Linked DNA regions of Verrucosispora sp. NA02020. The protein of the gene in region 1 interacts with the protein of each later gene in a pairwise test. Links are inferred from orthologs where the notes say so. Each region holds a gene or a part of one and is shown on either strand. Other genes may lie near its edges.

Region 1 (11,718 bases):
GCCACCGAGCTGCGCGACTACTTCACCGAGCTGGTGGCGGCCCGCCGCCGACAGCCGGCCGACGACCTGACCACCGCGCTCGTGCAGGCGCACGACGCCGGTGACCGGCTCTCCGGCGAGGAGCTGCTGGCCAACCTGGTGGTGCTGCTCGTGGCGGGCTTCGAGACCACCACCAACCTGCTCGGCAACGGCCTCGCGGTGCTGCTGGCGCACGCGCGGGAGGCCGACGTGCTGCGCCGCCACCCGGAGCACGCCCCGGCGTACGTCGACGAGCTGCTCCGCTTCGACTCGCCGGTGCAGTTGACCACCCGGACCAGCACCGCGACCGTCCGCCTCGGCGGTGTCGAGGTGCCCGCCGGCAGCTGGATGTTGGTGCTGCTCGGCGCGGCCAACCGCGACCCCCGGCGGTACCCTGAGCCGGCGCGGTTCGACCCGTGGCGGGCCCAGCTCGGCCCGCTCTCCTTCGGTGCCGGCCCGCACTACTGCCTCGGTGCGGGGCTGGCCCGGCTGGAGGCGCAGGTGGCGTTCCCGGCCGTGCTGCGGCGACTGCCCGGGCTGGCTTCGGCGGGCACCCCCCGCCACCGCACCCGGTTGACCCTGCGCGGGTACGACACGCTGCCGGTCACCGTCGGCGAGCTGGCGCCGCACGCCGATCGTGGTGCGCCGACCGGCACCTCCGCGGGCACTCCGTAGACTGGTACGGCACTCCCGTCCCACCGTTAAGGAGCCGACCCGCGTGACCGTTCAGCCCATCCGTCTGTTCGGGGACCCGGTGCTGCGCACGCCGGCCGATCCGGTGGTCGACTTCGACGTCGAGCTGCGTTCGCTCGTCGCCGACCTGACCGACACCATGCGTGAGCGCAACGGCGCCGGCCTCGCCGCGCCGCAGCTCGGGGTGGGCCTGCGGGTGTTCACCTTCGACGTCGACGACGTGCTCGGTCACCTGGTCAACCCGGTGCTGGAGTTCCCCGACGAGGAGGAGCAGGACGGCCCGGAGGGCTGCCTGTCCATCCCCGGGCTGTACTTCGACACCAAGCGACGGCAGAACGTGATCGCCAAGGGCTTCAACGGCTACGGCGACCCGATGCAGATCGTCGGCACCGGCCTGATGGCGCGCTGCGTGCAGCACGAGACCGACCACCTGGACGGGGTGCTCTTCATCGACCGGCTGGACCAGGCCGGCCGCAAGGAGGCGATGAAGGCGATCCGGCAGGCCGAGTGGTACGACGTCGCCGCGCCGCCCACGGTGAAGCTGAGCCCGCACGGCAGCGGCAGCCCCTTCGGTCTGGGGCGGTGAGTCGATGCGCGTGATCTTCGCCGGTACGCCGGCCGTCGCCGTCCCCGCCCTCGCCGCCGTGGCCGCCTCGCGGCACGAGCTGGTGGCCGTCGTCACCCGGCCGGACGCCCCGGCCGGACGCGGTCGTGGCCTGCAACGCTCACCGGTCGGCGCCTGGGCCGACGAGCACGGCGTCGAGGTGCTGACCCCGGCCCGTCCCCGGGAGCCGGAGTTCCTGGAGCGGCTGCGCGAGCTGGCACCGGACTGCGTGCCGGTGGTCGCCTACGGCGCGCTGGTGCCCCCGGTGGCGCTGGAGATCCCCCGGCACGGCTGGGTGAACCTGCACTTCTCGCTGCTGCCGGCCTGGCGGGGTGCCGCACCCGTGCAGCACGCCGTGCTGCACGGCGACGAGCTGACCGGGGCCAGCGTCTTCCAGTTGGAGGAGGGGCTGGACACCGGGCCGGTGTACGGCACCCTGACCGACGAGATCCGACCCGCCGACACCTCCGGCGACCTGCTGGAGCGGCTGGCCGACAGCGGTTCAGGGCTGTTGGTGGCGGTGCTGGACGCGCTGGAGGACGGCACCGCCCGCGCCGAACCGCAGCCCGCCGACGGGGTCTCGCTGGCCCCGAAGCTGACCGTCGAGGATGCCCGGGTGCGCTGGGCCGACCCGGCGTTCGCGGTGGACCGCCGGATCCGCGCCTGCACCCCGGCGCCCGGCCCGTGGACGACCTTCCGGGACGAGCGGGTGAAGCTCGGCCCGGTCACCCCGGCACCCGACGGCCCCGATCTCAAGCCCGGTGAGCTGCTGGTGGAGAAGGCGCGGGTGCTGGCCGGCACGGCCACCGTCCCGGTCCGCCTCGGCGAGGTGCGGGCGGCGGGCAAGCGGGTCATGCCGGCGACCGACTGGGCACGCGGTGTCCGGGTCGCCACCGGGGAGGAGTTCGCGTGAGGGAGACCACCGCTCGTCGAGGGCCCGAGCGCCGTGGCCCCCGGAGCGGGCGCAACGCCGCGGACCGGCCACGTCACGCCGCGTACGAGGCGGTCGCGGCGGTGCACCGGGACGACGCGTACGCCAACCTGGTGCTGCCGGCGATCCTGCGCGACGAGGGACTGATCGGCCGGGACGCCGCCTTCGCCACCGAGCTGACCTACGGCACGCTGCGCCACGTCGGCACGCTCGACGCGATCCTCACCGCCGCCGCCGGTCGGGACGTGCAGCGGATCGATCCGCCGGTCCGTGACGCGTTGCGGATCGGCGCGTACCAACTCCTGCACACCCGGGTGCCCGCCCACGCGGCGGTGTCGTCCACCGTCGACCTGGTGCGGGTGGTGGGCCCGGGGGCCACCGGCTTCGCCAACGCGGTGCTGCGCGAGGTCGCCGAGCGCGACAACGAGGCATGGGTGGCCCGGCTGGCACCGCCGCTGGAGACCGACCCGATCGGTCACCTCGCCCTCGCCTACAGCCATCCACAGTGGATCGTCCGGGCGTTCTCCGAGGCGCTCGGCGGGGACCTCGGCGAGACCACCCGACTGCTGATCGAGGACAACGAGCGCCCGCCGGTGCACCTGTGCGCGCGGCCGGGCCGGGCCGACCCGGTCGAACTCGCCGACGAGGTGCGTGGCGCTCCGGGCGCCTTCTCGCCGTACGCGGTCTATCTCGGCGGCGGTGCCCCCGGCGACCTGGCGGCGGTGGTCGACGGCCGGGCGCACGTGCAGGACGAGGGGTCCCAGTTGGTGGCCGACGCCCTCGCCGCCGCGCCGCTGGACGGGCCGGACGGCCGCTGGCTCGACCTCTGCGCCGGTCCCGGCGGCAAGTCGGGGCTGCTCGGCGCGATCGCCGCGCAGCGGGACGCGCGGTTGACCGCGGTGGAGGTGGCCGAGCACCGGGCCCGACTGGTCGAGAACGCGACCCGGGGGCTGCCGGTGACCGTGCTGCACACCGACGGCCGGCTGGTCGGCGGCGAGCCGAAGCTGCCGGAGGAACACTTCGACCGGGTGCTGGTCGACGCGCCCTGCACCGGCCTGGGCTCGCTGCGTCGCCGGCCGGAGTCGCGCTGGCGGCGCCAGCCCTCGGACCTGCCCGCCCTGACCCGGTTGCAGCGTGAGCTGCTCACCGCCGGGCTGCGGGCGGTACGCCCCGGCGGGGTGGTGGCGTACGTGACCTGCTCGCCGCACGTGGTGGAGACGCACGTGACGGTCACCGAGGCGGCCCGCCGCTGCGGCGCACCGGTGGACTTCGTGGACGCCCGGCCGTTGCTGCCGGCCGGCATGCCCGGGCTCGGCGACGGGCCGACCGTGCAGTTGTGGCCGCACCGGCACGGCACCGACGCGATGTTCCTGGCTCTGCTGCGCCGCACCTGAGCCTCGCCGCACCGCGTTGCCGGGCATGGGCGAAGCGCCCCGGGCCCGCCGGTCAGGTGATCGGCAGGGCCCGGGTGCCGCCGCCCTTGAGTGACCGGGTCAGGGTGCGCTCGTGCAGCCACAGGAAGCACTGCACCCCACGGTCGCCGCTGCGCCAGTCCGGCTCGGAGGGGTGGTAATAGATCGTGCCGACGCGGTATTGCAGGTTGCCGTCGTCGGGTACGCCGGCGTACTTCGCGATCAGACTGCGGCAGGCGCGGTGCGCCCGCGCGCTGTCCTTGAGGAACGCCGAGTAGCTGGTGGCCGGGGCCTTCCACACCCCGACGAACTCGGCCCGGTGCCGGGCGCTGCACTTCACGGCCACCATCTCGGTGACGTCGTCACCCTTGGTCTCGGCCTCGAAGCAGCCGTGCCGCAACGGCGACGACCCCTCCAGCGTGCCCGCCAGGCTGGCGGTGCGGCGGACCGGGTTGGGGGTGTCCAGCCCGCGCATCTCGTGGGCGTCGCAGCGGAACCAGCGGGCCCCGCCGGTCCAGGCCCGGGGCGACGGGAAGACGACGGTCAGCCCGATCCGGGCGGTCCGCCAGTCGCCGCCCAGCACGCCCCGGACGGCCCGGTCGCACTCGCCGTACGCGGTGCGCATCGCCCGGCTGCCGGCCTCGGGCGGAGCCGTCCCGCCCGCCCCGGTCAGCCGCCCGACGTGCAGCGTCTCGGCCCGGTGCGGCTGCGCGCAGTCCACCGGCGCGTACCCGCCGAGGTATCCGACGTCCTGCGGTTGGGTGTGGCAGGTCTGCGCCGCCGGGGTGAACACCTCCGGCGCGGCCATCACCGGCCAGTCGTCGACCAGGTCACCGTCGATGCCGGCCGGTCTGGTGCTGCACGCGGCCAGCGCCAGCGTCACCGCGCCCAGCGCGACCCCGATCCACCACCGTCGCATCCCCCGTCGACCTCCTGCCGCGCGTGGCCGTGACCGCGGACACGGCACGCCACGGTGCGGCAGCATACGGCACCGTGGTCAGGTGACGGGTAGTCCCTGCGGGCCGACACCGCGCATGGAGCCGGTCAGCTTGCGGTCGTCGCTCCACAGGAAACACCGCACTCCCCGGTCGCCCTCCTCCCACTCGCGCTGCGACGGCGGATAGAAGATCGAGCCGGCACGGTACGGCAGGTCGGCGTTGTTCGGTACGTCGGCGAAGGAGGCGATCAGCTCCATGCACCGCTGGTGCGCCCGGGCGGAGGAGTCGACGAACTCCTTCCAGCTCATGTCCCGCTCGACGTAGACCCCGACGAATTCGGCGCGGTGCGGTTCGGTGCAGAGCACCGGTGCCATGTAGTTGAGGTTGTCGCCGATCAGCTTCGGGTCGAAACAGCGGTGCACCAGCGGCGAGTCGCCGATGAGGGCACCGCGCAGGCTGCCGGTGCGGTTGACCGGGCGGGTGTTGTCGATGCTGTCGGTCTCGCTCAGGTCGCAGCGGAACCACCGGGCGCCGCCGTTCCAGGCGGAGACCGAGGGCAGCGCGATGTTCATCGTCAGTCGTGCGGTGTGCCAGTCGCCGCCGAGCACCAGGCGGGCCCGCTGGTCGCACTCGGCCCGCGCGGTCCGCAGCGCCGCCGAGCCCGGTTCCGGTCGCCGTCCCCGCGCGTCCGACCCGGTGAACGTGCCCACGTGGACCGCCTCGGCGAGGTGGTTGCGGGCGCAGTCCACCGTCTCGTATGTGCCCGCCTGCACGATCGGGGTGATCCGGGGCAGGCAGGCACCGGTGGCCGGGACGAACATCGTCGGCGCCCGCAGGGCGGGCCAACCGTTGGTGATGTCGCCGTCCGTCCCGCCCGGCCGTACGCAGCCACTGAGCACCATCGCCGCCGCGCCGGCCAGCGCCAGCGTCGCGAGCCACCGTCGCATCGTCCGCCCTTTCCGGGAACCGTCGCCCGGCTGTCGGCTCCCGTGCCCACCGGCCTGCACGTTACCGTCACCGTCCCCGATGGAGTGTTGCCGCGATTCGGACCATTGGCCAGTCAAGTCCCCGCTTCGTCCGGTTCCACTGGTCCGAAGGGGGTCATTCTGCACCAATGGTCACGCCCGAGTCACCGGGCGTCCCCGTTGGTGGCGTGCTGCCGCGACCGTCGGGCGCGTTCGTACACTGGCCCAGTGACCGTACCGCCGCCGATCGTCGCGCCCAGTATCCTCGCCGCCGATTTCGCCCGTCTCGCCGAAGAGGTCCGTGCCGTCGAGGACGCCGCGGACTGGCTGCACGTCGACGTGATGGACAACCACTTCGTGCCCAACCTGACCATCGGGCTGCCCGTCGTGCAGAGCCTGCGGGCCGCCACCCGGCTGCCCTTCGACGTGCACCTGATGATCGAGGACCCGCAGCGCTGGGCACCCGGCTACGCCGACGCCGGCGCGTACAACGTGACCTTCCACGCCGAGGCGTGTGACGACCCGGCGGCCCTGGCCAAGGACCTGCGGGCAGCCGGCGCCAAGGCCGGCCTGGCGATCGACCGGGACACCCCGATCGAGCCGTACCTGGACCTGCTGCCGAGCTTCGACACGCTGCTGGTGATGACCATCAAGGCCGGCTTCGGCGGGCAGCGGTTCATGCCGCAGTTGCTGGAGAAGGTCCGCCTCGCCCGGCGGCACGTGGACGCCGGCCATCTCGAACTGCGGATCGAGGTGGACGGGGGGATCGCCGCCGACACCATCGAGCAGGCCGCGGCAGCCGGTGCCGACGCCTTCGTCGCCGGCACTGCGGTCTACGGCGCGGACGACCCGGCCGAGGCCGTACGCCGACTGCGTGCGCTGGCGGAGCGCGCGGCGCCCGGAGCCTGAGGTGGAGCCGGCCGGGGAACACAAGGACGTGATCCTGGTCGTCGACGACGACCGGGACATCGCCCGTTTCGTCGAGGTGAACCTGCGACTGCACGGCTTCGAGGTGGTGCTCGCCGGGGACGGTCAGGAGGCGCTCGAACTGATCGAGCGGCAGCGGCCGGACCTGGCCGTGGTGGACCTGATGATGCCCCGGGTGGACGGCCTGGAACTGACCCGGCGGCTGCGCGCCGATCCGATGACCGCCGCGCTGCCGGTGATCATGCTGACCGCCAAGGGGATGACCGTGGACAAGGTCCACGGGCTCAGCGCCGGTGCCGACGACTACCTGGTCAAGCCCTTCGACACCGCCGAGCTGGTCGCCCGGGTCAGCTCCACGCTGCGGCGCAACAAGGAGTTCCGCGAGGTCTCCCCGCTGACCGGGCTGCCCGGCAACAGCCGGATCCGGCGGGAGATCGCCGACCGGATCCGGGTCGGCTCGGACTACGCCGTCGGCTACATCGACGTCGACCGGTTCAAGAGCGTCAACGACCGGTACGGCTTCTCCCGGGGTGACGGCTTCATCTCGGCGCTGGCCCGCAGCCTGCACCGGGCGGTGGTCTCGGTCGCGTTGCCCCCGGCCTTCCTCGGGCACGTCGGCGGCGACGACTTCGTCTTCGTCTGCACCCCGGAGCAGGTCCTGCCGCTCACCTCCCGGGTCTCGGCGGACTTCGAGACGGCCGCCGACGCGCTCTACGACCCGACCGACCGGGAACGCGGCTACGTGGAGCTGAAGGACCGGCGGGGCAACGTCCGGCGGGCCGCGCTGGTCACGCTCTCCATCGGGGTCTCCGTCTCGGACCGGGACAAACGCCTCACCGACCCCCTGGAGGCGATGACGATCGCCTCGGAGATGAAGACCGTGGCCAAGAGCCAACCGGGCTCGTACGTGGCGGTGGACCGCCGTCGGGGTGTCGCCGACCCCGGTCACCGACATGTGAAGTAGCTCGCCGGGGTGGCGCAGAACCCTGCGAAGCGTGTAAGACTTCCCTCAGTACCCACCACGCGCTGGCGGGACTCGGTGTAATTCCGAACCGGCGGTGATCCACGGTCCGACCGTGGTAAGCCCGCGACCCGGGAGCGGTTCGTCCGCCCGGTGGACCTGGTGAGAATCCGGGGCCGACGGTTGGGGGCGGCTGGTCCGCACCCAGACAGTCCGGATGGGAGACAGCGCGCGGGACGGCACGGGCGTGTGGTTCGCCGGACTCTCGGCGTGCCCACCGTCTGCCGGGGGCGGCTGTGCCGTACCCGGATCTGCGCCGCCTGCTCGCGAGTCGATCTTCCTGCCCGCGCGAGCAGAGCGAGAGGGCAGGGCCAGGTGATGGCGAGCGTCTCCGTCGACGAGGCGATGCGTCGCGCGATCGAGCTCGCGGCGCGCGGACTCGGCACGACCAGTCCGAATCCCGTGGTCGGCTGCGTCCTACTCGACGCCGACGGCGAGGTGGTCGGCGAGGGCTTCCACGCGTACGCGGGCGGACCGCACGCCGAGATCGTCGCGCTGGCCCAGGCCGGGCGGCGCGCCAAGGGCGGCACCGCAGTCGTCACCCTGGAACCCTGCGACCACACCGGCCGCACCGGCCCCTGTAGCGCCGCCCTGGTCCAGGCCGGGGTCGCCCGCGTGGTGATCGCCGTACCGGACCCGAACCCGGTCGCCACCGGCGGCGCGGCGACCTTGCGGGCCGCCGGGGTCCGGGTCGACCTGGGGGTACGCGGCACCGAGGCGGAGAGCGGCAACATCGCCTGGCTGACCGCCATGCGCCGGGGCCTGCCCTTCGTCATCTGGAAGTACGCCGCGACGCTCGACGGCCGTTCGGCGGCGGCCGACGGCACCAGCATGTGGATCACCTCCGAGGCGGCCCGGATGGACGTGCACGCGCTGCGGGCCACCGTCGACGCGGTGGTCGTCGGCGTCGGCACCGTGCTCGCCGACGACCCCCGGCTCACCGTCCGCAACCTGCGCGACGGCAGCCTCGCCATCCAGCAGCCGCTGCGGGTGGTGGTCGACTCGGCGGGGCGTACCCCGGCCGACGCCGCGGTCCGCGACGGTGCGGCCCGGACCTGGATCGCCACCGCCGCCGAGGTGGGCACCGGCCCGGACGGCGGCGTGGACCTCTTCGCGCTGATGGCCGCGCTGCACGGGCGCGGGGTACGCGCCGTGCTGCTGGAGGGCGGCCCGCGCCTGGCCGGGGCGTTCCTCGCCGCCGGCCTGGTCGACCGCGTCGTCGGCTATCTCGCTCCCCGGCTGCTCGGCGCCGGACCCGCCGCTCTGGTCGACGCGGGTGTGAGCACCATCGCCGAGGCCATCGACCTGGAACTCACCGACGTTACGCAGATCGGTCCCGACCTGCGGATCACCGCGCTGCCCCGAAAGAGGGAGGGCTAGGCATGTTCACCGGCATCGTCGAGGAACTGGGCGAGGTCGTCGGGATCACCCCGACGGCACAGGATTCGGCCACGGTCGCCGTACGCGGCCCACTGGTCACCTCCGACGCCCGACACGGCGACTCGATCGCGGTCAACGGCGTCTGCCTGACCGTGGTGGAGGTCGACGGCGGAGTGTTCACCGCCGACGTGATGGGCGAGACGCTCCGGCGTACGGCGCTGGGCGCGCTGCGCGCCGGCGACCCGGTCAACCTGGAACGCGCCGCCGCACTGAACAGCCGCCTCGGCGGTCACCTGGTGCAGGGGCACGTCGACGGGGTGGGCGAGGTGATCTCCCGGGAACCGGCGCCGCGCTGGGAGACGGTCCGGTTCCGGCTGCCCGCCGCACTCTCCAAGTACGTGGTGGAGAAGGGGTCGATCACCGTGGACGGGGTGTCGTTGACGGTGGCCGAGGTCGGTGACGACTGGTTCTCCGTGGGCCTGATCCCCACCACGCTCTCGCTGACCACGCTCGGCGGCCGGACCGTCGGCGACCCGGTCAACCTGGAGACCGACGTCCTGGCCAAGTACGTCGAGCGCCTGCTCACCGCGCGCTCCACCGGAAGCGGAGTGCCGGCATGAGCGAGCGTCAGCGAGCGAATCATCGGTGCAGTAAGGCGCTGCCTCATGGCGGCACGGAGCGAAGCGGAGTGCCGGCATGACCTTCGATCGCATCGAGGACGCGCTGGCGGAGATCGCCGCCGGTCGACCGGTCATCGTCACCGACGACGCGGACCGGGAGAACGAGGGCGACCTGATCTTCGCCGCCGAGTTGGCCACCCCGGAACTGCTCGCGTTCACCGTGCGGCACACCTCCGGCTTCATCTGCGTACCGCTCACCGAGGACGAGTGCGACCGGCTCGACCTGCCGCCCATGCACCACACGAACCAGGACCGGCGGCAGACCGCGTACACGGTGACCGTGGACGCCCGCGAGGGCGTGAGCACCGGTATCTCCGCCGCCGACCGGGCGCACACCATCCGGCTGCTCGCCGACCCGGCCACCGGCCCGGCCGACCTGGCCCGACCCGGTCACGTGGTGCCGCTGCGGGCCCGCACCGGCGGGGTGCTGCGTCGGCCGGGGCACACCGAGGCGGCCGTGGACCTGACCCGGTTGGCCGGGCTGCGTCCGGCCGGCGTGCTCTGCGAACTGGTCAACGACGACGGCACCATGATGCGGTTGCCGGACCTGGAGAAGTTCCGGGCCGAACACTCGCTGACCCTGATCACCATCGCCGACCTGATCGCCTACCGACGGCGCACCGAGAAGCAGGTGGAGCTGGTCGCCGACGCGCGGATGCCCACCGAGCACGGGGTGTTCCGGGCGTTGGGCTACCGCAGCGAGTACGACACGGCCGAGCACGTGGCGCTGGTGATCGGCGACATCGGTGACGGGCGCGACGTGCTGGTGCGGGTGCACTCCGAGTGCCTGACCGGCGACGTCTTCGCCTCGGTGCGCTGCGACTGCGGGCCGCAGCTCAACGCCGCGCTGGAGCGGGTGGCCCGGGAGGGGCGGGGCGTGGTCCTCTACGTCCGAGGCCACGAGGGACGCGGCATCGGCCTGTTGCACAAGCTCCAGGCGTACCAGTTGCAGGACCAGGGCCGGGACACCGTCGACGCGAACCTGGACCTGGGCCTGCCGGCCGACGCCCGGGACTACGGCACCGGCGCGCAGATCCTCTACGACCTCGGGGTCCGCACGATGCGGCTGCTGACCAACAACCCGGCCAAGCGGGCCGGGCTGGAAGGCTACGGGCTCACCGTGACCGGCCGTGAGGGCCTGCCGGTGCGCCCGCACCCGGAGAACGTGCGCTACCTGCGCACCAAGCGGGACCGGATGGGGCACCTGCTCGACCTGGACGAGGTGTCGGAGGCCCCGATGGGCCGTCCGGTCGCCGGCAAAGAGATCGGAGCGTAGGCGAGATGGCGGGTTTCGGCGAGCCGGGGACGACCCCGGTCGACGCGTCCGGGATGACCGTGGGAGTGGTCGCCGCACGGTGGCACGGTGAGCTGACCGACCACATGCTGGAGCGGGCGGTCGCCGCCGCGCAGGCGTGCGGGGCGCGGGCCGTGACGGCCCGGGTGGCCGGCTCGGTGGAGCTGCCGGTGGTCGCGCAGGCGTTGGCCCGCCGCTGCGACGTGGTGGTCGCGCTCGGCGTCGTGATCCGTGGCGCGACCGCGCACTTCGACTACGTCTGCCGCTCGGTCACCGACGGGCTGACCCGCATCGCGCTGGACGAGGGCAAGCCGGTGGCACACGGCGTGCTCACCGTCGACACCATCGAGCAGGCCCGCGACCGGGCCGGGCTGCCCGGCTCCGCCGAGGACAAGGGCTGGGCCGCCACCGTCGCCGCACTCGACGCGGCGCTGGCCGTCCGGCAGGTCGCCACCGCCGGCAACCAACGCGTCGGCTTCGGCGCCTGACCGCCCGTCACCCCTCCGTCGCCGGAGGGGTGACGGGCGGTCAGTGCAGAACTGCGAGCCGGCGCTTCAATTGATCAATGAATCGGTGGAGGATGTCGCTGGGAACCGCAACCTCTCTTCTTGGGTGGGTGCCTACGCGGATCGGAACGTGGCCTTTCGGCAACGACCAGCAGAGGCGAATTTCTCAGCGTGAAGCGGCGGATCCCGACGCCAAGTCCTAGGACAGGTCCGGACGACGAGGGGACCGGGATATGCCTCCACGTGCCAGCACGATTGTGGACCCGCGTTTCGCTGCTGAGTTGCGGCGGTTGCGTGAGGAGCGGGGGCTTTCTCTGCGACAGTTGGCCGCCGTTGTCAACCACGGCAA
Region 2 (11,649 bases), 1.5 Mb from region 1 along the record:
CGCCATCGAGGAGGTCAAGCGGGACATGGAGCAGAGCGTCCCGATGGACCGGCTGATCTGCGGCGACGTCGGCTACGGCAAGACCGAGATCGCGGTACGCGCGGCGTTCAAGGCGGTGCAGGACGGCAAGCAGGTGGCCGTGCTGGTGCCCACCACCCTGCTGGTGCAGCAGCACTACAACACGTTCGCCGAGCGGATGAGCCAGTTCCCGGTGACGATCCGGCAGCTCTCCCGGTTCCAGACGCCGAAGGAGGCCGAGCAGACGCTCGCGATGGTCGCCGACGGCACCTCCGACATCGTCATCGGCACCCACCGACTACTGGCGGCTGCCACCCGCTTCAAGTCGCTCGGGCTGGTCATCGTCGACGAGGAGCAGCGGTTCGGTGTCGAGCACAAGGAGCACCTGAAGTCGATGCGGGCCGCCGTCGACGTGCTGAGCATGTCGGCGACCCCGATCCCGCGCACCCTGGAGATGGCGATCACCGGCATCCGGGAGATGTCCACCATCGCCACCCCGCCGGAGGAGCGGCATCCGGTGCTCACCGCCGTCGGGGCGCAGGACGACCGGCAGGTGGCCGCCGCCATCCACCGCGAGTTGCTCCGTGACGGACAGGTCTTCTACCTGCACAACCGGGTCGAGTCGATCGAGCGGGCGGCCCGCCGGCTGCGCGAGCTGGTGCCCGAGTCCCGGGTCGCGGTGGCGCACGGCCAGATGGGCGAGGACGCCCTGGAGAAGGTCATGGTCGGCTTCTGGGAGAAGGAGTTCGACGTCCTGGTCTGCACCACGATCGTGGAGTCCGGCATCGACATCCCGAACGCCAACACCCTGATCGTGGAGCGGGCCGATCTGCTCGGCCTGGCCCAGTTGCACCAGATCCGGGGCCGGGTGGGCCGGGGCCGGGAGCGGGCGTACGCGTACTTCCTCTATCCGCCGGAGAAGCCGCTCACCGAGCACGCGCACGAGCGGCTGGCCACCATCGCCCAGCACACCGAGTTGGGTGCCGGCATGTACGTGGCGATGAAGGACCTGGAGATCCGGGGTGCCGGCAACCTGCTCGGCGGCGAGCAGTCCGGGCACATCGAGGGCGTCGGGTTCGACCTCTACGTCCGGATGGTCGGCGAGGCGGTGCAGGCGTTCAAGGGCGAGCGTCCCGAGGAGGAGACGGACGTCAAGATCGACCTTCCGGTGGACGCGCACCTGCCGCACGACTACGTCGGCGTGGAACGGCTGCGCCTGGAGATGTACCGCAAGCTCGCCGAGGCGCGCGACGAGGAACGGCTGCGCGAGGTGGCGGCCGAGATGACCGACCGCTACGGCGAGCCGCCCGCACCGGTGCAGAACCTGATCGCGGTGGCGCGGTTCCGGCTGCTGGCCCGCCGGTACGGCCTCACCGACGTCAGCGTGCAGGGCAAGCACCTGCGCTTCGGCCCGCTGCCGCTGCCCGACTCGAAGCAGATGCGGCTCAAGCGCTACCACCCGGACTCGGTCTACAAGTCCGCGCTCGACCAGGTCAGTGTGCCCCGGCCGACGACCCGCCGGATCGGTGGCGAGCCGTTGCGCGACCAGGCTCTGCTGGAGTGGTGCGCGCAGCTGCTCTCCGACGTCCTCGGCGCCCCGGCGGTGCCTGCGGGTGCGGGTGCCACCGGTGGGTAGGGGGCATGAGAGAGTGACGGGCATGCGTGCTCGCCGTCTTGTCGCCGTCGCCAGCGTGGCGGTCGGCCTCGTCGCCCTCTCCGGTTGCCGTTCCGAGCCCGGTGTCGCCGCGTACGTCGGTGACCACCGGATCACCGAGGACGCCGTCACCGAGGTCATCGACGACGCCCGGGCCAAGAACCCGGAGCCGACCGAGGCGGCCGAGCAGGTGCCCGGCCAGCAGCAGGTACGCCTGCCCGGGCGCAGCGAGGTGGTGAGCACCCTGGTGCTCGGCCAGGTCTGCGAGCGGATCTCCGCCGCCGAGGGTTACCGCCCCCAGGGGCAGGCCGAGGCGGCGCAGGTGGCCCAGCAGCTCGGCATCAGCCCCGAGGCCACGTACGCGCGGCAGGTCGCCGAGCTGTACACCTGTCTCTCCGGCATCCCGGTCGGCTCGCCGGTGGCGCCGACCGAGCAGGATCTGACCGAATTGGTCGCGGCGGGCAAGCGGGCCGGTGCGGTACCCGCCGACGTGACCGTCGAGCAGGCCGCCCCGCAGCTCGACGGTGAACAGCTCCGGCAGGCGCTGGCGACCCGCAACGCCCTCTCCGAGGCGGTCGACACGTACGACGTGACGGTCAACCCGCGCTACCGTCCGCTGCAGTTCCCGGTGCTCAGCTTCGCCGGCCAGGCGGTGGCGGTGGGTGTGCCGCTGGGTGAGCCCGGTTCCGACGCGGTCACCGACGTCTCCACCCCGAGGCCGGTGCAGACCGGCCCGGCAGACAGCTGACCGTGCCTCGGATCGTCCTGCTGGTTACCTCACCCCGGTTGCCGGCCGGTCTGCTGACGGCGACCGCCTGGGACGTCGTACGCGCCGCACCGGTGCTCGCCGGAGCGGAGAGCGAGCTGACCACGGCCCTGCGGGTGGCGGGCGCCGATCTGCGGGTCCTCGACGGGCCGGCGGTGCCCGCGTTGCTGGAGGCGTCGGCGACGCACGAGACCGTGGTGTGGTTGGCCGGTCCCGCCGGCGACGAGTCGCTGGCCCGGGAGCTGGGGTTGCGGCTGGCCCGCGAGCCGGGGCTGGCGGAGCTGGAGCTGATGTACGGCTCGTGGGATCCGCCGGGTGCCCGGCTGCTCGACGCGGTTGCGGTGCTGGACCGGCTGCTCTCGCCGGGCGGCGATCCGTGGAAGCGGGCGCAGACCCATCAGAGTCTGGCCGGTTTCCTGCTGGAGGAGTGCTACGAGGCGTACGACGCGATCGGCGCCGGGGACACCGACGCGCTGCGCGAGGAACTGGGTGACGTGCTGCTCCAGGTGGTGCTGCACGCCCGGTTGGCCGAGGAACTGCCCGAGGGTGAGCGGTGGACCGTCGACGACGTGGCCGGTGGCCTGGTCGACAAGATGGTCCGGCGTAACCCGCACGTCTTCGCGGACGCCCAGGCGGGCAGCCTGGAGGAGATCACCGCGAGCTGGGAGCGGATCAAGCAGGCCGAGAAGTCCCGCGACTCGGTGCTCGACGGCATCGCGGTGAGTCAGCCCGCGCTGGCGCTGGCCGCCCAGATCCTGGAACGCGCCGCCCGAGCCGGGCTCGGTGTCGCGCTGCCGTCGCCGGACGCCCAGCCGGATGCCGAGGCCGCCCTGGGTGCCGCCCTGCTGACCGCCGTCGCCGAGGCCCGTGACGCCGGGCTGGACCCGGAGACCGCCCTGCGTCGCGTCACCCTCGCCCACGCCGAGTCCATCCGCAAGGCCGAGTCCCCCTCCCGCTGAGGCACCGGCACTCCCCGGATCGTGGCAGTGTGGCTGGCGCTGCCCCGGCGTGTCGAACAGCTACGCTGCCACGCTCCTCTTGAGGGAAGGCATGGCGCGGACGAGGGCGGGCGGAGGCTGGGGGTGGGTCGGGTGGTTAGGGTCGGGGGGTGGAGAAGTTCGAGGTGGTGGCGGAGCGGATCGTCGAGGCGTTGCTGGTCAGTCGGCCGGGGGTGGCCACCTCGGTCGGGGACCACCGGTACGACGACCGGTTGCCGGATCTCTCCGCCGACGCGGTGGCGGCCGACCGGGCCATGCTCGTGGACGCGGCCAGCGTGCTGTGCGAGATCGACCCGGACCCGGGTGACGTCGAGGAGCAGGTGGATCACGCACTGCTCGCGGCGGCTGTCGACCGGGAACTCTTCGAGCTGACCGAGATCCGGGCACACGAGTGGGACCCGCTCGCGCACAATCCCGGTCCGTTGCTGCACGCCCTCGTCGCCCGGCCGTACGCGCCGATCGAGGAGCGGCTGACCGCGCTCGCCGGCCGGCTCGGCGCCGTACCGGACGCGTTGGCGACCGCGCGGGCGACGCTGCGCGACATGCCCCGGATCCACGCCGAGACGGCGGTCGGGCAGTTCACCGGTGCCGCCGCGCTGGTCCGGGACGAGGTGCCGGAACTGCTCGCGCAGGCTCCGGCACTGGCCGACCGGATCGAGCCGGCGGCGACTGCGGCGATCGCCGCGCTGGAGGAGTTCGTCGCCTGGCTGCGTCTCGGGTTGGCCGCCGACGACGGGTCGGGGCGGGATCCCCGGTTGGGGCGGCGGCGCTGGGAGGCGCGCCTGTGGCACACGCTCGACACCGAGTTGGGCGCGGCCGAGATCCAGCGGCGGGCCTGGGCAAACCTGGACCGGGTCGGCGAGGAGATCCGCGCGGCGGCGGTCGAGCTAGTCGGTGGTCCGGCCGACGACGAGACGGTACGCCGCGCGTTGGACCTGCTCGCCGCCGAGCACCCGGACGACCACACCATCGTCGACCTGGCCTCGATCACGATGGACGAGGCGAGTGACTTCGTCCGCGCGTACGACCTGGTGAGCGTGCCGGAGGACCCCTGCGTGATCCAGGTGATGCCGCAGTTCGCGCGCGGCGTGGCGGTGGCCTACTGCGACGCGCCGGGCGCGCTGGAGATCGCCGACCTGCCCACGTTCTACTGCATCGCGCCGGCTCCGACGGACTGGTCGGCGCACCGGGTGGAGTCGTTCTACCGCGAGTACAACGATCACATGATCAGGAACCTGACCGTGCACGAGGCGATGCCGGGTCACTTCCTCCAGCTCGCCCACGCCCGTCGGCACCGGGGCACGACCCGGGTCCGGGCGCTGACCCGGTCGGGTCCGTTCGTCGAGGGTTGGGCGGTCTACGCCGAGGAGCTGATGGCCGGGCACGGGTTCGGCGGGCTACCGGTGCGGTTGCAGCAGCTCAAGATGCAGTTGCGGATGACCCTCAACGCGTTGCTGGACCAGTTGGTGCACGCCGAGGAGGTGCCCGAGGCGGAGGCGATGGCGCTGCTGACCGGGCGGGGCTTCCAGGAGGAGGGTGAGGCGGCCGGCAAGTGGCGCCGCTCGCTGCTCACCTCGGCCCAGCTCTCCACCTACTTCGTCGGGTACGCGGAGGTCGCCGACATCGCCGGGGCCCGCCCGTCCGAGGTGCCCCTGCGGGACTGGCACGACGAGATGCTGGCGCACAACTGCCCGCCGCCGCGCCACCTGCGTACCCTCCTGGGGGTGTGAGGCCGCCGTTGGTGGGACCAGCCGAGCTGTCACCGCTCAGCCCGTCCGCAGCAGCCCACCCGGCGGATCATCGATCCAGGAGCCGGATGGCCAGGGCGACCAGGGCGCAGCCGGCCAGCCCGATCACCGCGGCGACGGTACCGGAGAGGATCGGGCCGGCGGTCCACGCGGCGCTGCGTACCCGGATCGCCATGGTCCCCATGCCGATCGCGCTGCTCAGGACGAACACGAGCGCCCCGAAAGCGATGGCGGCGAAGAGGATCAGGTCTTCCCAACCGTCCACGCCGGTTCGGGACTGCCAGGCGACCCAGCCGACGAAGGCGATGTAGAGCACCGCGTACCACGCTGGCACGGTGACGATCGCGACGACCCGGTCGCGGCGGCTGCGGAGCTGGCCGGGGGCCGGACGCTGAGTTTCGGTCATGGTGTCACTGTGGCCACCGCGGGCCGGTCGGCGCGTGAGTAGCACTACTCAGGCGCGCTTCTGGGGTGAGAAGTGCGAAATGCTTAGGAATCGCTCGGTCGGCGGTCCACCACGCCGGCGCCCGGCGGCAGCTCGAACGCCGCGCCGTCGACCTGCTCCTGGTAGCGGCTCAACGCCAGCTCCACCGGTACGCCGTCGATCTGGCCGGTGAAGCTGCCGAGCACGCCCTCTCCGGTCACGCAGGCGTTGAAGCTCCCGGCCGTCTGGCGGACGTCGACGCAGGTGGCGTGGTGTCCGGCGACGGTGGTCTCGCTCTGGGTGATGACCGCTCCGGGGTCCAGCGCGGCACTGGTCAGCAGGCCCATCACCAGCGGCGGCGTGACCAGGCCCTCGCGTTCGGCGGCGGCGAAGACGACCACCGGCGGCTTGCTGTTCGGGGCGGGCGGCGCTTCGAGCGTGCAGACCGTGCGCCCGTCGTCGGCCTCGCAGCGGGTGGTCGCCTCGGCGGTGGCGGTCAGCTTGCCGTCCGGCCACTCGTACGCGGACCGGGCCGGGTCCTGGGACTGGTTGATCGACGCGGTGCGTCCGCCCGCGAGTTGGTACTGCGCCGAGTAGGTCAACTCCAGCGCCCGGTCGATCCGGGCGGCGAGGTCGTTGACCACGTCGGCCCGTCCCATGGCCCGTCCGGCGTCGTCCAGAGCCTGACAGCCGGTGACGGTGAGCAACGCAATGACCGACACGGCGAGCGTACGGAGGGTGGTCGAAGCGGCGGGCATGGCGCCAAGCCTGATCGATCAGGTCCCGCTCGTGCAAACCCGTTGCCGGTTGACGCACGAGAATTCGGGAATGTCCGACCCGTCGGCGCTCACGGAGCGGGTCGCGGCCCGCCCGGTCGCGGTGCGGCGGAACGGGGACCGATACGCTGCGTTCAACACCTGCCTCAGCCGCACCGTCGCGGCCCATACCGCACGAGACGACACGAACGAGGAGCGACTCAGTGGCAACCATCGAGGTAATCGAGGCTCGGGAGATCCTGGACTCGCGGGGTAACCCGACGGTCGAGGTCGAGGTCGGGCTGGACGACGGCACGATCTCCCGAGCGGCGGTGCCCTCCGGCGCCTCCACCGGCGCCTTCGAGGCGGTCGAGCTGCGCGACGGTGACAAGGGCCGCTACCTGGGCAAGGGAGTGGAGAAGGCGGTCGCCAACATCGAGGACCGCATCGTCGACCAGCTCATCGGGTACGACGCCAGCGAGCAGCGGGTGATCGACCAGAAGATGCTGGACATCGACGGCTCCGACAACAAGGGCGAGCTGGGCGCGAACGCCATCCTCGGCGTCTCGCTGGCGGTGGCCAAGGCGGCGGCCGGCAGTGCCGGGCTGAGCCTCTTCCGTTACCTGGGCGGGCCGAACGCGCACCTGCTCCCGGTGCCGATGATGAACATCCTCAACGGCGGGGCGCACGCCGACAGCAACGTCGACATCCAGGAGTTCATGATCGCGCCGATCGGCGCGCCGAGCTTCCGGGAGGCGCTGCGCTCGGGTGCCGAGGTCTACCACGCGCTCAAGACCGTGCTGAAGAAGAAGGACCTGTCGACCGGGCTCGGTGACGAGGGCGGCTTCGCCCCGAACCTGCCCACCAACGCCGCCGCGCTCGACCTGATCGCCGAGGCGGTGGAGAAGGCCGGCTACACGCTCGGCACCGACATCGTCTTCGCCCTGGACGTGGCCGCCACCGAGTTCTTCTCCGACGGGCGGTACACGTTCGAGGGTGTCGCCAAGAGCGCCGAGGAGATGAGCGAGTACTACACCAAGCTCGCCGACGCGTACCCGATCGTGTCGATCGAGGACCCGCTGGCCGAGGACGACTGGACCGGCTGGCAGACGCTGACCACCGCGATCGGTGACCGGGTCCAGATCGTCGGCGACGACCTGTTCGTCACCAACCCGCAGCGCATCGCCCGGGGCATCGCCGAGCGGGCGGCGAACGCGGTGCTGGTGAAGGTCAACCAGATCGGCTCGCTGACCGAGACCCTGGACGCGGTCGACCTGGCCCACCGGGCCGGCTTCATGTGCATGATGAGCCACCGGTCCGGCGAGACCGAGGACACCACCATCGCCGACCTCGCGGTGGCCACCGGCTGCGGCCAGATCAAGACCGGTGCCCCGGCCCGCTCCGACCGGGTGGCCAAGTACAACCAGCTCCTGCGCATCGAGGAGGAGCTGGGCGACGCGGCGCGGTACGCCGGTGCGGGCGCCTTCCCGCGTTACCGTTCCGCCTGACGGGTGGTGAACCTCGGGGGAGGGGTGTGATGCAGCAGCGCCGCACGCCGGGTGGTCAACGTCCGGCCCGCCGGCCGGGACGCACCGGTCGGCCCGGCGTCGGCCGGGAGGGCGGAGGTGTCCGCGCCGAGTCGCGTACCACCGCCGGCCGGTCGCCGTCGGCTGCCCGCGGTGCCGAGGGCGTACGCTCCGCGAAGCGGCCCGCCGCCGCCCGGCGTACCGCCGCAGGCGGCGTCACCCGGCTCTCCGCACCCCGATCCCGAGGTCTCACCGGCCGGGCCACCGTGCTCGTCGCGGTGCTGATCGCGCTCGCCCTCGCCTACACGTATCCGGTCCGGGTCTATCTCGACCAGCAGGCCGACATCGAGCGGATGGAGTCCTCGCAGGATGCCCAGCGCAAGCTGATCGCCGAGCTGACCGAGGAGGCCGAGAAGTGGCAGGACGACGCGTTCATCGAGGCCAAGGCGCGGGAGCGGTTCTTCATGACCCGGCCCGGTGAGAAGTTGGTGGTGCTGCTCGACGACCCGGCCGGCGCCGCCCGGGACGCCGGCACCGCCGAGCCCGGCACCCCGTCCGTGCCGGACCGCTGGTACGACACGCTCTGGTCGAGCGTGCGCGCCGCCGACGCGACCCCGACCGCCGACTGAGCACCGACCCACCCCGCACGAACGAGAGATGGCACCCGTGACTGTCGTACCACCGCAGGAGCCGGCGGCGGCCTCCGTACCCCCACCGAAGCGGGAACCGGCCACGGAGGCCGACCTCGCCGCGGTGGCCGCGCAGCTCGGACGCCCGCCGCGCGGCACCCGGGCGGTGGCGCACCGCTGCCCGTGCGGCCTGCCCGACGTGGTGGAGACGACGCCCCGACTGGCCGACGGCACTCCCTTCCCGACGCTGTACTACCTCACCTGCCCCCGCGCGACCGCAGCGTGCAGCCGGCTGGAGTCGGCCGGGTTGATGCGGGAGATGGCCGACCGGCTGGCCGACGACCCGGAGCTGGCCGACCGCTACCGGGCCGCGCACGAGGACTACCTCGCCCGGCGGGAGTCGATCGGCCAGGTCCCCGAGATCGCCGGCATCTCGGCCGGCGGGATGCCCGGCCGGGTGAAGTGCCTGCACGTCCATCTCGGTCACGCGCTCGGCGCCGGGTCCGGCGTGAACCCGTTCGGTGACGAGACGCTGGACCTGGTCGAGCCCTGGTGGGCGGCCGGCCGGTGCGTCGACGTGCCGGACGCCGAGTGAGCGGCGCGCCCGCTCCGGACGGGTCCGACGACATCCTGGTCCGGCCCGCCCGCACCGCCGACGTACGCGCCATCCGCCGGCTGGTGGACACCTACACCGACGACCGGCGGCTGCTCAGCAAGGCCACCGTCACGCTCTACGAACACGTGCAGGAGTTCCGGGTCGCCAGCCGGGTCGCCGACGGCGCGGTGGTGGGCTGCGGCGCGCTGCACGTGATGTGGGAGGACCTGGCCGAGATCCGGACGGTGGCGGTCGACCCGACCTGTCGGGGCCGCCGGATCGGGCACCGGATCGTGGCCGAGCTGATCGAGGCGGCGCGGGACCTGGGCATCGCCCGGATCTTCGTCCTCACCTTCGAGACCCGGTTCTTCGGCTCGTTCGGCTTCACCGAGATCGACGGCGCCCCGGTGCCGAACCCGGTCTACGAGCAGTTGCTGCGCTCGTACGACGAGGGGGTCGCCGAGTTCCTCGACCTGGAACGGGTCAAGCCGAACACGCTGGGCAACACCCGGATGCTGCTGCGCCTCTGAGGCCGGGTGCCCGGTCGGCACGCCACTGTAGGGTGACCGTCGTGACGACGCGTGTGGCCGCCATCGACTGTGGCACCAACTCGATCCGGTTGCTGGTCGCCGAACTGCCCGACCCGTCGGACGGGTCGTCCGCGCCGCTGCGCGACGTGTCCCGGCGGATGGAGATCGTCCGGCTGGGTCAGGGTGTCGACGCCACCGGCCGGCTCGCCCCCGAGGCGATCGAGCGGACCCGGGTCGCGCTCGCCGACTACGCCGCCGAGATCGAGAAGCTCGGTGTGGAGCGGGTGCGGATGTGCGCCACCTCGGCCAGTCGGGACGCGGAGAACGCCGCCGAGTTCCGGGACATGGTGCAGCAGACGCTGGGCGTGGCGCCGGAGGTGGTCAGCGGCGACGAGGAAGCCCGGCTCTCCTTCACCGGCGCCGTACGCGGCCTGCCCTCCGACGCCCGGTCGCCGTTCCTCGTGGTGGACATCGGCGGCGGCTCCACCGAGTTCGTGGTGGGCAGCCGGGAGGGCGGCGTCGACGCGGCGATCTCGATGGACATCGGCTGCGTCCGGATGACCGAGCGGCACCTGCACGGTGACCCGCCCGGGCTGGACGAGATCGCCGCCGCGCAGGCCGACATCGCGGTGGCGGTCGACCGCGCGCTGACGGTGGTGCCGGGACGTGGGGCGGCCACGCTGGTCGGGCTCGCCGGGTCGGTCACCACCGTGGTCGCGATCGCCCAGGGCCTCACCGGGTACGACCCGACCCGCATCCACCACGCCCGGGTGTCCTACGACCGGGTGGCGCAGGTGACCGCCGAGCTGCTGGCGGCGGATCGGGAGCAGCGGTTGGCGATCCCGGTGATGCATCCGGGCCGGGCCGACGTGATCGATGCGGGCGCGCTCGTCCTCCGAGTGATCATGGAACGGGCCGGCATGGACTCGGTCGTCGCCTCCGAGCACGACATCCTCGACGGCATCGCGTGGAGCCTGGCGCAGCCCACGACCTGAGGCACGCGAACGGGAGGTGAACACCACTGCTCCCGCATCTTCCTAGCGACGGTCACCGCGTGGCAGGCTACCGACACGTACGACCACTGGGCGACCAGCCAGCGTTGACTGACCGCTAGGAGGATGGGCCGATGGGCGAGATGGTTACTTATCGTGGCGACGGAGGTACCGGCGAGGGGTACCTCGCGGTGCCCGCCAGTGGCACGGCCAGCCCTGCGGTCATCGTCATCCAGGACTGGTGGGGCCTGGTGCCGCAGATCCGGTCGGTGGTGGACCGCTTCGCCGAGGCGGGTTTCGTCGCGCTGGCGCCGGACTTCCGGCACGGCGAGCCGGCGGGCAAGCCGAGCGAGCCCCGACGGCTGTTGAACGGCCCGCAGATGGACGAGGCGGCACGCGAGATCGCGGTGGCCGCCGAGTACCTCGCCGGGCGTTCCGAGGTGACCGGGAAGGTCGGCTGCGCGGGTTTCTGCGCCGGGGCGAGCCTGGCGCTCTGGGCGGCCAGCCACTCCGAGCGGATCGTCGCCGCCGCCGCGTTCTATCCCCGGCTGCCCTGGGAGGGCATGCGTCCGGAGTGGACCGACTACGCCGGCAAGGACGCCCTCGTGCACTGCTCCGAGGCGGACGGCACCTCCACCGACCCGGGGGTCCAGACGGTACGCCGGGCGATCGAGAACGCCGGTGGCACCTGCCAGTTGCACGACTACCCGGGCACCGCGCACGCCTTCTTCAACGAGGACCGGCCGGAGAAGTTCGACCTGCGTGCCGCCACCAGCGCCTGGGCCCGCACCCTCGAACTGTTCCGGGCCAAGCTTGGCTGAGTCGCGTACCCCGGCCGACGTGGTCGCCCGCGCCGCGCGGGCGACCGATCTCGCCGACCTCGACGCGGCCGTCGCCGACTGCTTCGCCTGCCCCCGGCTGGTCGACTGGCGGGAGGAGGTGGCGCGGACCAGACGTGCCGCCTTCCGCGACCAGGAGTACTGGGGTCGACCGGTGCCCGGTTTCGGCGCCCCC

Evidence for each region.
Region 2: the proteins of rpe (region 1) and eno interact in binary tests that used the Escherichia coli proteins (3 or more experiments, as listed by UniProt). The link is inferred for Verrucosispora sp. NA02020 from one-to-one orthologs.

Annotation. Positions count from the first base shown.
Region 1 is NZ_CP054923.1:2,530,242-2,541,959, forward strand. The notes cover bases 4,755-7,629. They hold rpe (ribulose-phosphate 3-epimerase), read left to right. Parts: upstream 4,755-5,789; coding sequence 5,790-6,470; downstream 6,471-7,629. Other genes in these bases: HUT12_RS11140 (septum formation family protein), read right to left, coding at 4,755-5,543; HUT12_RS11150 (response regulator), read left to right, coding at 6,436-7,452. Also shown: HUT12_RS11115 (cytochrome P450), read left to right, coding at 1-693; def (peptide deformylase), read left to right, coding at 737-1,297; fmt (methionyl-tRNA formyltransferase), read left to right, coding at 1,302-2,228; HUT12_RS11135 (septum formation family protein), read right to left, coding at 3,693-4,577; more of HUT12_RS11140, read right to left, coding at 4,656-4,754; bifunctional diaminohydroxyphosphoribosylaminopyrimidine deaminase/5-amino-6-(5-phosphoribosylamino)uracil reductase RibD, read left to right, coding at 7,828-8,889; HUT12_RS11160 (riboflavin synthase), read left to right, coding at 8,892-9,509; HUT12_RS11165 (bifunctional 3,4-dihydroxy-2-butanone-4-phosphate synthase/GTP cyclohydrolase II), read left to right, coding at 9,586-10,845; ribH (6,7-dimethyl-8-ribityllumazine synthase), read left to right, coding at 10,851-11,351; HUT12_RS11175 (helix-turn-helix domain-containing protein), read left to right, coding at 11,603-11,718. UniProt on the Escherichia coli protein: Catalyzes the reversible epimerization of D-ribulose 5-phosphate to D-xylulose 5-phosphate.
Region 2 is NZ_CP054923.1:1,067,594-1,079,242, forward strand. Bases 5,924-8,729 are described here. They hold eno (phosphopyruvate hydratase), read left to right. Parts: upstream 5,924-6,587; coding sequence 6,588-7,871; downstream 7,872-8,729. Other genes in these bases: HUT12_RS04615 (hypothetical protein), read right to left, coding at 5,924-6,366; HUT12_RS04625 (septum formation initiator family protein), read left to right, coding at 7,901-8,518; HUT12_RS04630 (DUF501 domain-containing protein), read left to right, coding at 8,556-8,729. Also shown: mfd (transcription-repair coupling factor), read left to right, coding at 1-1,654; HUT12_RS04595 (hypothetical protein), read left to right, coding at 1,677-2,420; HUT12_RS04600 (nucleoside triphosphate pyrophosphohydrolase), read left to right, coding at 2,423-3,397; HUT12_RS04605 (DUF885 domain-containing protein), read left to right, coding at 3,547-5,166; HUT12_RS04610 (hypothetical protein), read right to left, coding at 5,234-5,590; more of HUT12_RS04615, read right to left, coding at 5,674-5,923; more of HUT12_RS04630, read left to right, coding at 8,730-9,113; HUT12_RS04635 (amino-acid N-acetyltransferase), read left to right, coding at 9,110-9,643; HUT12_RS04640 (Ppx/GppA phosphatase family protein), read left to right, coding at 9,697-10,638; HUT12_RS04645 (dienelactone hydrolase family protein), read left to right, coding at 10,770-11,456; HUT12_RS04650 (uracil-DNA glycosylase), read left to right, coding at 11,476-11,649. UniProt on the Escherichia coli protein: Catalyzes the reversible conversion of 2-phosphoglycerate (2-PG) into phosphoenolpyruvate (PEP). It is essential for the degradation of carbohydrates via glycolysis.